4 regions of the Streptomyces synnematoformans genome follow, and region 1 is predicted to be linked to each of the others. Evidence: riboswitches for the same ligand, from Rfam matches in the RefSeq annotation. Region 1 holds a riboswitch; each other region holds the start of a gene.
The links. A riboswitch is a leader RNA that binds a small molecule or an ion and turns the genes downstream of it on or off. The one in region 1 is predicted to bind cyclic di-AMP.

Region 1 (2,191 bases):
CAGGTGGGCGTACTGGCTGTAGCGCCCGTCGTCGTGCTTGATCACGACGGCGATGCCGTACGCGGCGCCGTCGGCGCCGTTGCCGGCCTTGACGACGGTGCCGGAGGTGACGGCCTTGACCGGGGTGCCGGTGCCGACGGAGAAGTCGACACCGGTGTGGTAACCGCTGGACCACGAGCCGCCGGCGGCCCGGTACGGGGTCGACGGGGCGGCGTCGACCGGCGCGGAGAAGCCGCCCGCGGGGGCGTCCGCGGCGGGCTGCTCCTGCTGCGGCTCCTCGGCCGGCTGCTCCTCCTGCGCGGCGGAGGGCTGGGCCGGGGCGTTCTCCGGCTCCTCCAGGGTGACCTCTTCGCCGCCGTCGAAGTCGTACTGCTGGCCGGGGAAGATCAGGTCCGGGTCGCCGCCGATGACGTCCTTGTTGGCCTCGTAGATCGACTGCCAGCCGCCCGCGATGCCGTGCTTGCGGGCGATGTCCCACAGGGTGTCGCCGGAGACGACGGTGTAGGTGCCGGCCTTCTCGTACTTCTTCTCCGGCGCCTGCTCCTGCTGCGGGGCCTGCTCCTGCTGCGCGGCCTTCTGCCCGGCGGGCTGCTCCGACCCGGCCTGCGCCTCGGGCTCGCTCTCCTGCTGCGCCTCCTCGCCACCGCCGGTGGCCAGGTCGGGGGCGGGGCCGCCCTGGGTGAGCCCGGCCTGGACGGAGCAGACCGGCCAGGCGCCGGGGCCCTGCGACGCGAGCACCTTCTCGGCGATCTCGATCTGCTGCTCCTTGGTGGCCTGGTCGGCGCGCGGCGCGTACTGCGTGCCGCCGTAGCCCTCCCAGGTGCTCTGCACGAACTGCAGACCGCCGTAGAAGCCGTTGCCGGTGTTGATGCTCCAGTCGCCGCCGCTCTCGCACTGGGCGACGCGGTCCCAGGTGTCGACGGAGGCGGCCTGGGCGTGGCCGCCGGCGATGAGGGGGAGGGCGACGCCGGCGCTGCCGGCGGTGATGACGAGGGCCTTGCTGCCCCGGGCTATCCGGCCCAGGCGACGGTGACGTCCGCGTGCGGACATGGACATGCTCCTCTCCGACGCCTGCGAGGTGAGCTGTCGGGTTCGAGCTGGAGATGCCCGGCCATGCGGAGCATGGCTTCACCCCAAGCCGTCCCGCGCATACGCGCAGTCCGGCACTTACCTGGGTCCCCCGCTCCTGCCGTGAAAGCTGAAGTGCTTGCCCGTCGCCGCCGACAGGATTCGGCGTTACGGCGACGAGGTGCCCGCATCGGTGGCGCGAGCACGGCGAGCACCGTAAACACACGGCCGAAAACAGAACAAGCCGCGCGCACTCGCCACGGCCGTTCCCCGCGTCACACCGGGATCATGCAGACGATCTCCGCATCACGAGCAACGCGTCAATTGCCCCTCCGCGGCGGAGACTTGCCGAAAGCCCGAGGAGTCGGACACATTGCCCCATCACGTGAGAATTCTGTGAGTGACATATGTCACTTCAGTCACTTCCGAACTTCCCCGGGCCGTCGAGCTGTTCGATCGTCGCGACCGACGGGCCGCGCCGAGCGGCCACGTCGCGGGCCACCTCCCCGGCGTCGCGCAGCGCCCGCAGCGCGTTCCGCCACAACAGCCTGGCCAGGTCTTCTTCCGACCAACGGCGGTTCAGCAGCTCGGCGACGAGGTGCGGATAACCGGCCACGTCGGCGAGGTCGGCGGGGGTGAACGGGGTGCCGTCGAAGTCGCCCCCGATACCGATATGGTCGATTCCCGCCACTTCGCGCATATGGTCCAGATGGTCCGCCACGGTGGCCGCCGTCGCCTGCGGCCGCGGGTTCGCCTCCTCGAACGCACGGCGCACGCGGACCGCTTCGTCGGACGCGTCGAGGGCGTCCAGGCCGCGGGCGTTCAGGTACGCGTCCGCCTCCGCCGTCCACGCCACGGCGGCCGGCAGGACGAACTTCGGCACGAACGTGGCCATCGCCACACCGCCGTTGGCAGGGAGCATTTCCAGCACATCATCAGGAATGTTGCGCGGGTGGTCACATACGGCACGAGCGGATGAATGGGAAAAAACCACCGGCGCCTCGGTGACGCGCAGCGCGTCACGCATGGTCGCCGGGGCCACGTGGGAGAGGTCGACGAGCATGCCGACCCGGTTCATCTCGCGCACCACCTCCTCGCCGAAGGCGGTGAGCCCGCCGTGCCG
Region 2 (2,191 bases), on a different contig from region 1:
GAGTCGGCGTGGCTGCCGCCGTTGAGGATGTTCATCATCGGCACGGGCAGCACGTGCGCGTTGGGGCCGCCGAGGTAGCGGAAGAGCGGCAGGTCGGAGGCCTCGGAGGCGGCGTGCGCGACGGCGAGCGAGACCCCGAGGATGGCGTTGGCGCCGAGGGACGACTTGTCGGGGGTGGCGTCGAGGTCGAACATCGCCTGGTCGATGAGCCGCTGCTCGGTGGCGTCGTAGCCGACCAGCTCGGGGCCGATCTGCTCGATGACGGCGAGCACGGCCTTCTCCACGCCCTTCCCGCCGTAGCGGCCTTTGTCACCGTCCCTCAGCTCCACGGCCTCGAAGGCGCCGGTGGAGGCGCCGGACGGGACGGCAGCACGGCCGGTGCTGCCGTCGTCGAGGCCGACCTCGACCTCGACCGTGGGGTTGCCGCGGGAGTCGAGAATCTCGCGGGCTACGACGACGTCGATCGACGGCACGGTGTCTCCTTCGGAGCGATTCGCTACGGGTTCCGCCCTGAGCCTAGCCGCCCCGGGTGCCCGCCCCGGTCCGCACCCGGCCGCATTCCGCGGTACGAGACGGTATGCGGTGGCCGGTATGCGGTACGTCACGTGCCCGGACCGGCGCCGCCGGGGGCGGGTGCCGTACGGCGCGGTCGTCCCGGCCCGCGCACCGGACGGGCCGGGACGACCGCGGGCTAGCTCACCTTCAGCTTCTGGCCCGGGCGGATCAGGTCCGGGTCCGCGCCGACGACCGACTTGTTCTCCTCGTACAGCTGCTGCCAGCTGTCCACGCCGTGGCGGCGGGCGATGTCGTCGAGCGTGTCGCCCTCGCGGACCTCGTAGTAGAAGCCGCGGAAGACGGTGCGGGACTCCGGCTGCGTCTCCTCGCCGGCGCCGCGGGCCCCGGTGTCCTGCGGCGCCTCCTGCGGGGCTTCCTCCGGGGCGGGCGGGACGATCTGCCCGGTCGTCGGGGTGCCGGCGGCCAGGCCCGCCCGCGGGCCGCAGTTGGGCCACGCGCCCGGGCCCTGCATGGCCAGCAGCCGCTCGGCGACGGCGATCTGCTGCTCCTTCGTCGCCAGGTCGGCGCGCGGGGCGTAGCCGCGGCCGCCGGCGGCCTCCCAGCTCGACTGGGAGAACTGGACGCCGCCGAAATAGCCGTTCCCGGTATTCGTCGCCCAGTTTCCTCCGGACTCGCAGGCGGCCACCCGTTCCCACGTATCGATCGGGGCCGCGGACGCGTTCTGCGCGCCCAGTACCGGCAGCCCGATGGCGGTTCCGGTGGCGCCCACGAGTACGGCCATTCGGGACTGGGTGCCAAGGCGTGCCTGTGCGGCGGGGCGGCGGTGCTTACCCGTTCCGGCAGGAAGAAGCATGATGCTCTTTTCTCACCGACGCCTGCGAGGTGAGCTGTCGGGTGCGGGCTGTGAGTGCCCGGCCGTACGTCGAGCGTGCGGCTTGACCCCAAGCCGTCCGGTCCGCCTTCTCGTTGGACCGGAGCGGCGCTTACCGTGGGTCCCCCGCTCCTGTCAGCGGTGCTTCATGCACAGGTGGCCCGGGTGAACGCCGACAGGATTCGGCGTGAGGCGATCACCGGGGCTCGCGTTGGCGAGCGATGTGACGGTAAGCACATAGGGGTGTGCGATTCAAAGACCTTGGAAAGTGCCGCGCCCGGTTTTCCGTCCGTCAGCTAGCCCGGTCAGCCGATTACGTCAAATATGACTAATCCGTGCGTACTTTACCCGCCGCCGGTCAGTTACCGCGCAATTCGAGTTCCTGACCAGGCTGGATGGTGTCGGGGTCGGTGCCGAGCGACTTCCTGTTGCCGTCGTACAACTCGGACCAGCCGCCCTCCAGCGAATGCTCCGTGGCGATATCCGAGAGGGTGTCACCCGGTCGGACGGTATAATTGCCGTCGCCCGCCCCGGCATCGCCGCCGGACTCACCGGACCCGCCGGACTTGCCGGACCCGCGGTCACCGTCGCCGTCCGAGTCGCCCGGGATCTGGGCGATCCACTCCCGGCCCGGGTCGGGCACCTCCGTCGCGTCGGGCGCCCCGGAGGCGCCCGGGGTCTCGACGGCCTCGCGCGGGGGCTCGGGGGCGTCGTGCGAGGGCAGGTCGTCGGACGGGGTGGGCGCGGGGCTCGCGGAGGCGTCCGGGGCGCGGTGCCGGCCGGAGCCGTCGGCGCGCTCGGAGT
Region 3 (2,191 bases), on a different contig from region 1:
CTCGTGCACGGCCCCGGGCACCGCCCCGGGGATCCGGTGCCGAGCCATCGCGCGGTGCTGGACGCGGTCCGGGCCGGGGACCCGGACGCGGCCGAGGCGGCGATGCGCGGGCTGCTGGCGCAGGCGGCGCACGACCTGGCCGAGCTGAGCGCGGCCCCGGTCCCGGCGCGGGGCCCGGCGCAGGACGGGCCGGCGGTCGGGGCGTAGCCGGCGCACAGCCGCGCCCCGCCGCGCGGACGCATCCGCACGACGGGGCGGCGACGGACTCCCGCGGGTCAGGCCCCGGGCGTCAGTACCAGTTGTTGGCCTGCCAGAACTCCCAGGCGCCGCACGGGCTGCCGTAGCGCTCGTTCATGTAGTCCAGGCCCCATTCGAGCTGGGTCACCGGGTTGGTCCGCCAGTCGGAGCCGGCCGAGGCCATCTTGTCGCCCGGCAGCGCCTGCATCAGGCCGTACGCACCGGAGGAGGGGTTGGTCGCGGTGTGGTCCCAGCCGCTCTCCCGCTCCACGATGTTGCTGAAGCAGGTGAACTGGTCCGCCGGCACGATCTCCCGGGCCGCGGCCTGGATTCCGGACGTGGTGGTCGGCACGCTCGCCTGGGACGCCTCCGTGGCGCCGCCGGAACCGCCGGAACTCCCGGCGGACGAGGAGCCGTTCGGGTCGATCGACCGGTCGACCCCGCCGCCCTGGGTGTCGATGCGCAGCTCGGTGCCGACCTTCAGCGCGGCCGGGTTGCCGCCGATGGCCTTCTCGTTGTCGACGTACACGCGCTGCCAGCCGCCGGGCACGTCGTACTTCGCGGCGATCTTGGACAGCGTCTCGCCGGCGCCGACGGTGTGCTCGACGTAGCGCTGCTGCTTCTTCTCGGTCTTGGCGGCGGTCTGGTCGGCCTCGGCGGGCTTGCTCTCGGCCTTCCCTTCGAGGTCCAGCTCCTGGCCCGGGAGGATCAGGTGCGGGTTGTCGCCGACGGCCGCCTTGTTGGCCTCGTAGAGCCGCTGCCAGTCGGCCCCGAATCCGTTGTCCTCGGCGATTTCCGAGAGGGTGTCGCCCTTCTCGACCGTGTAGGCGTGCGCGGCGGTCGCCGCGGCGCCGCCGATGGCGGGCAGGGCTATGCCCACTCCCGCGGCGGCGGCGTAGCGGCGGGAGGAGCGCGTCTTGGGCGCGCGCCGGGTGCCGGTTCCGGCCATGGTGGCTCGCTCTTTCTCCGACGCCTGCGAAGTGAGCTGTCGGGTTCGGGCTGGAGTTGCCCGGCCGCGTCGTGCTGTGCGGCTTCACCCCGAGTCGGGGAGCCCGGTGCGGTTGCCACCGTGGCTCCGGCCGACGGAGAAGTGGTTCCCCCGCTCCTGCCCGAACGGCTGTGGGGACGACGGTTCCGGGCTCCGACGGGCAGGATTCGGCGTACCGGAGCGCGGTGCTCGCGTCTGCGAACGACTCGGACACTAGGAGATCGAACGGCAGATCACAAGAGGATCACGAGGATCCACGCGTGGTCTGACGCTCCGTGGCGGCGCGCGCACGCGTGGGGCGGCTGGTGCGGGTGTGACGTTCGGCACCTTCGCCGCGGCGCAGTTCCGCCAGCAGCGGCGGCCCCGCCGGTACGACGAGACCGTGCACGCCGCGGTCCGCGGCGCCGGCCAGCGCGTCCCGCCAGGCCGCCGGTCCGGCCGGTGCCGCCACCGGAGTCCAGCGCCCGGCGCCCGGCTCCTCGTACCCCGGCCCGGCCGGCGCCAGCCGGCGGAACGCGGGCACCGTGGGGGCCACGGCGACGAGTTCCGCGCACCGCCGCGAGTCCGCGTCGAGCGCGAGCCGGCGCTCGCTCAGCAGCACGACGGTGGCCAGCGCCCGGGCCAGCCACGCGGCCTGCGGGACGCTGTCGGGCAGGGCGACGACGAGCTTCGCCCGGTTCGTGGCGCCGGCCAGCGCGGCGGCGAGCGCCAGCACGTCGTGCGCCGGGTCGGGACCGCCGTCCAGCCACAGCGCGTCGGCGCCCGCGGCGTCGTACGCCGCGCACTCCGCCAGCCAGCCGCCGGGCTCCTCCGGCATCCTGGGAAGCAGCACACCGACGCGTACCGCCGGGTCGGCGCCGGCCGCGGCCGCGCCCGCGGACGAGGGTGGTGATGCGCTCATCGTGGCCTCCCCGAGTGGCGGATGAGGGCTATCGGGGGCATACCGTACGCCGTTGCGTCGCGGAA
Region 4 (2,191 bases), on a different contig from region 1:
AGGAGAGCCCGTACGGCGTGCGCTGCATCGTCGGCGACGTACGCGGCAAGGGGCTGGAGGCGGTGGAGTCCGTGGCGGTCGTCGTCGGCGCCTTCCGGGAGGCGGCCGAGCAGGAGGCACGGCTCGCCGGGGTGGCGCGGCGGCTGGAACGGGCGCTGCAGCGTGAGGAGACGGGGCGCAGCGGGCTGGACCGGGTGGAGGGGTTCACGACCGCGGTGCTGGCGGAGGTCGACCGCGACGGCGGCACGCTGCGGCTGCTCAACCGCGGCCACCCGGCGCCCCTGCTGCTGGGGTCGGACGGCGGGGCGCGGCTGCTGCAGCCGCACGAGCACGCGCTGCCGCTGGGCATGGGCGACCTGGGGACGTGGCCGGACGAGCTGCTGGAGGTGACGTTCCCGCCGGGCGCGTCGCTCGTGCTCTACACGGACGGCGTGACGGAGGCGCGGAACGCCGCGGGCGTGTTCTACGACCCGCTGGAGCGGATGGCGGGCCGTGTCTTCGACGGTCCCCACGAGCTGCTGGACACCCTCCTGGACGACGTGACGCGGTACACGGGCGGGCGCGTCGCGGACGACATGGCGCTGTTCGCCCTGTCCCGTTCCCGCTCCCGTTTTCTTCCCGTTCCGGCTCACGCTCCGTAATGGAACAGCCTCCCTCCGCATAACAACTGATACACGATCAGCTAACGACAGGACCTCACCCCGTGTGGCCGACGCGGCAACTTGTCCGTTTCAGCAGCCACATGCCCCGTATCGTCCGCGGCAAAGAACAACTGAATAACGGGAACGGCTTGGAATCGAACGCCGTCGTCCGCTAGCGTGCGGTAACGCAGCGCGGTCGTCACTGCCGCCGCAAGAGGCGGCTCCGTGCGCCGTCGCCGAATCCCGCACGTGCAACAACTGCAGCAACTGCAACACCTAGGGAACCGGGGAACCACCACCTTGGGGTGAATCGGGCCAATCTCCGCAGGAGGCGGGCCCGTAGGAGACCTTCCTGCTCCGAACCCGTCAGCTAACCCGGTAGGCGAGAAGGAAGGAAAGGAGTACGCCTTCGTGGCGTCCTACAGGTCTGGGCCCGGCTACGGCCATGGCTATGACGATTACGGCTACGGCGGTAATGACGGCTATGACCGTTATGCGTCCGACGGTACCGCCCCCGAGGGGTATGCGCCCGCCCCTTACGCCGCCGAAGAGCCGGCCGACGAAGGCATCCCGGAAGTCCTCCCCGAGGACGACCTTCCCTCCCGCGGCCGCCGGCGTCTCCCCAAGCAGCGCGGCGGCAGCATGGCGCGCAGCGGCGCCGTGCTCGGCGTCGGCGTCTTCGCCGCCGTCGGCGCGGGCAGCATGGCCACGGCGCAGGAGAAGCCCGCGGTCGCGATATCCATGCCCGACCAGGTCGACGCCGTCGCGAGCGGGATAGGCGCCCAGCTCCCGGACGCGGAGAGCCTGCCGGGCGTCGGCGAGCTGATGCCCGCCGAGGACGAGCCCGCCGTTGACGACACCGTCGTCACCACCGCCCCGCTCACCCAGGTCAGCTACGCCTCCGACACCGGCTCGGACAGCGCGACCCCGGCCGCCGACTCCGGCGAGGCCCTGCGGGCGCGCATCCTGGAGCAGGCCGACCAGCAGCAGGCGGAGGCCGACGCCTCGGCCCGCGCCGCCGCCGAGGCCGAGGCCGCCAAGCAGGCGGCCGAGGAGGCCGCCGACGCGAAGGCGGCGGAAGAGGAGCGCCAGCGCCGTCTGGAGGAGGAGCGCCGCCGCAAGGCCGAGGAGGAGGCCCGCCGCAAGGCGGAGGCCGAGCGCCTCGCCAAGCTCGCCGCCAGCTACGTCGCCCCGCTCAGCGGCTACACCCTCACCTCCACGTTCGGCGAGTCCGGCGCCATGTGGGCCGCGGGCCACACCGGGCAGGACTTCGCCGCCTCCACCGGCACCCCGGTCAAGGCCGTGCACGGCGGCACGATCACCGAGGCCGGCTGGGCCGGCTCGTACGGCTACCGCATCGTCCTCACGCTCGAAGACGGCACCGAGATCTGGTACTGCCACCTGTCCTCCATCATCCAGTCCTCCGGCGAGGTCACGACCGCCGACGTCATCGGGCGCGTGGGCGCCACCGGCAACGTCACCGGTCCGCACCTGCACCTGGAGGTACGACCCGGCGGCGGGGACGCGATAGACCCCCTCGCCTGGCTGCG

Region 2: it holds a riboswitch for cyclic di-AMP, as region 1 does, so the genes downstream of both, ABD317_RS19430 (LysM peptidoglycan-binding domain-containing protein) here and ABD317_RS29645 (transglycosylase family protein) in region 1, are expected to answer to the same signal.
Region 3: it holds a riboswitch for cyclic di-AMP, as region 1 does, so the genes downstream of both, ABD317_RS22865 (aggregation-promoting factor C-terminal-like domain-containing protein) here and ABD317_RS29645 (transglycosylase family protein) in region 1, are expected to answer to the same signal.
Region 4: it holds a riboswitch for cyclic di-AMP, as region 1 does, so the genes downstream of both, ABD317_RS18535 (M23 family metallopeptidase) here and ABD317_RS29645 (transglycosylase family protein) in region 1, are expected to answer to the same signal.

Annotation. Positions count from the first base shown of each region.
Region 1 covers NZ_BAAAPF010000296.1:575-2,765, forward strand. Annotated here, with positions in the region: gene ABD317_RS29645 (transglycosylase family protein) at 1-1,050, opposite strand, end outside; cyclic di-AMP (ydaO/yuaA leader) riboswitch at 1,054-1,246, opposite strand; gene ABD317_RS29650 (dipeptidase) at 1,484-2,191, opposite strand, start outside.
Region 2 covers NZ_BAAAPF010000129.1:13,818-16,008, forward strand. Annotated here, with positions in the region: gene eno (phosphopyruvate hydratase) at 1-473, opposite strand, end outside; gene ABD317_RS19430 (LysM peptidoglycan-binding domain-containing protein) at 692-1,297, opposite strand; cyclic di-AMP (ydaO/yuaA leader) riboswitch at 1,374-1,538, opposite strand; gene ABD317_RS19435 (transglycosylase family protein) at 1,746-2,191, opposite strand, start outside.
Region 3 covers NZ_BAAAPF010000171.1:12,047-14,237, reverse strand. Annotated here, with positions in the region: gene ABD317_RS22870 (FadR/GntR family transcriptional regulator) at 1-207, shown strand, start outside; gene ABD317_RS22865 (aggregation-promoting factor C-terminal-like domain-containing protein) at 290-1,186, opposite strand; cyclic di-AMP (ydaO/yuaA leader) riboswitch at 1,193-1,366, opposite strand; gene ABD317_RS22860 (hypothetical protein) at 1,470-2,126, opposite strand.
Region 4 covers NZ_BAAAPF010000119.1:12,003-14,193, reverse strand. Annotated here, with positions in the region: gene ABD317_RS18540 (SpoIIE family protein phosphatase) at 1-641, shown strand, start outside; cyclic di-AMP (ydaO/yuaA leader) riboswitch at 891-1,041, shown strand; gene ABD317_RS18535 (M23 family metallopeptidase) at 1,053-2,191, shown strand, end outside.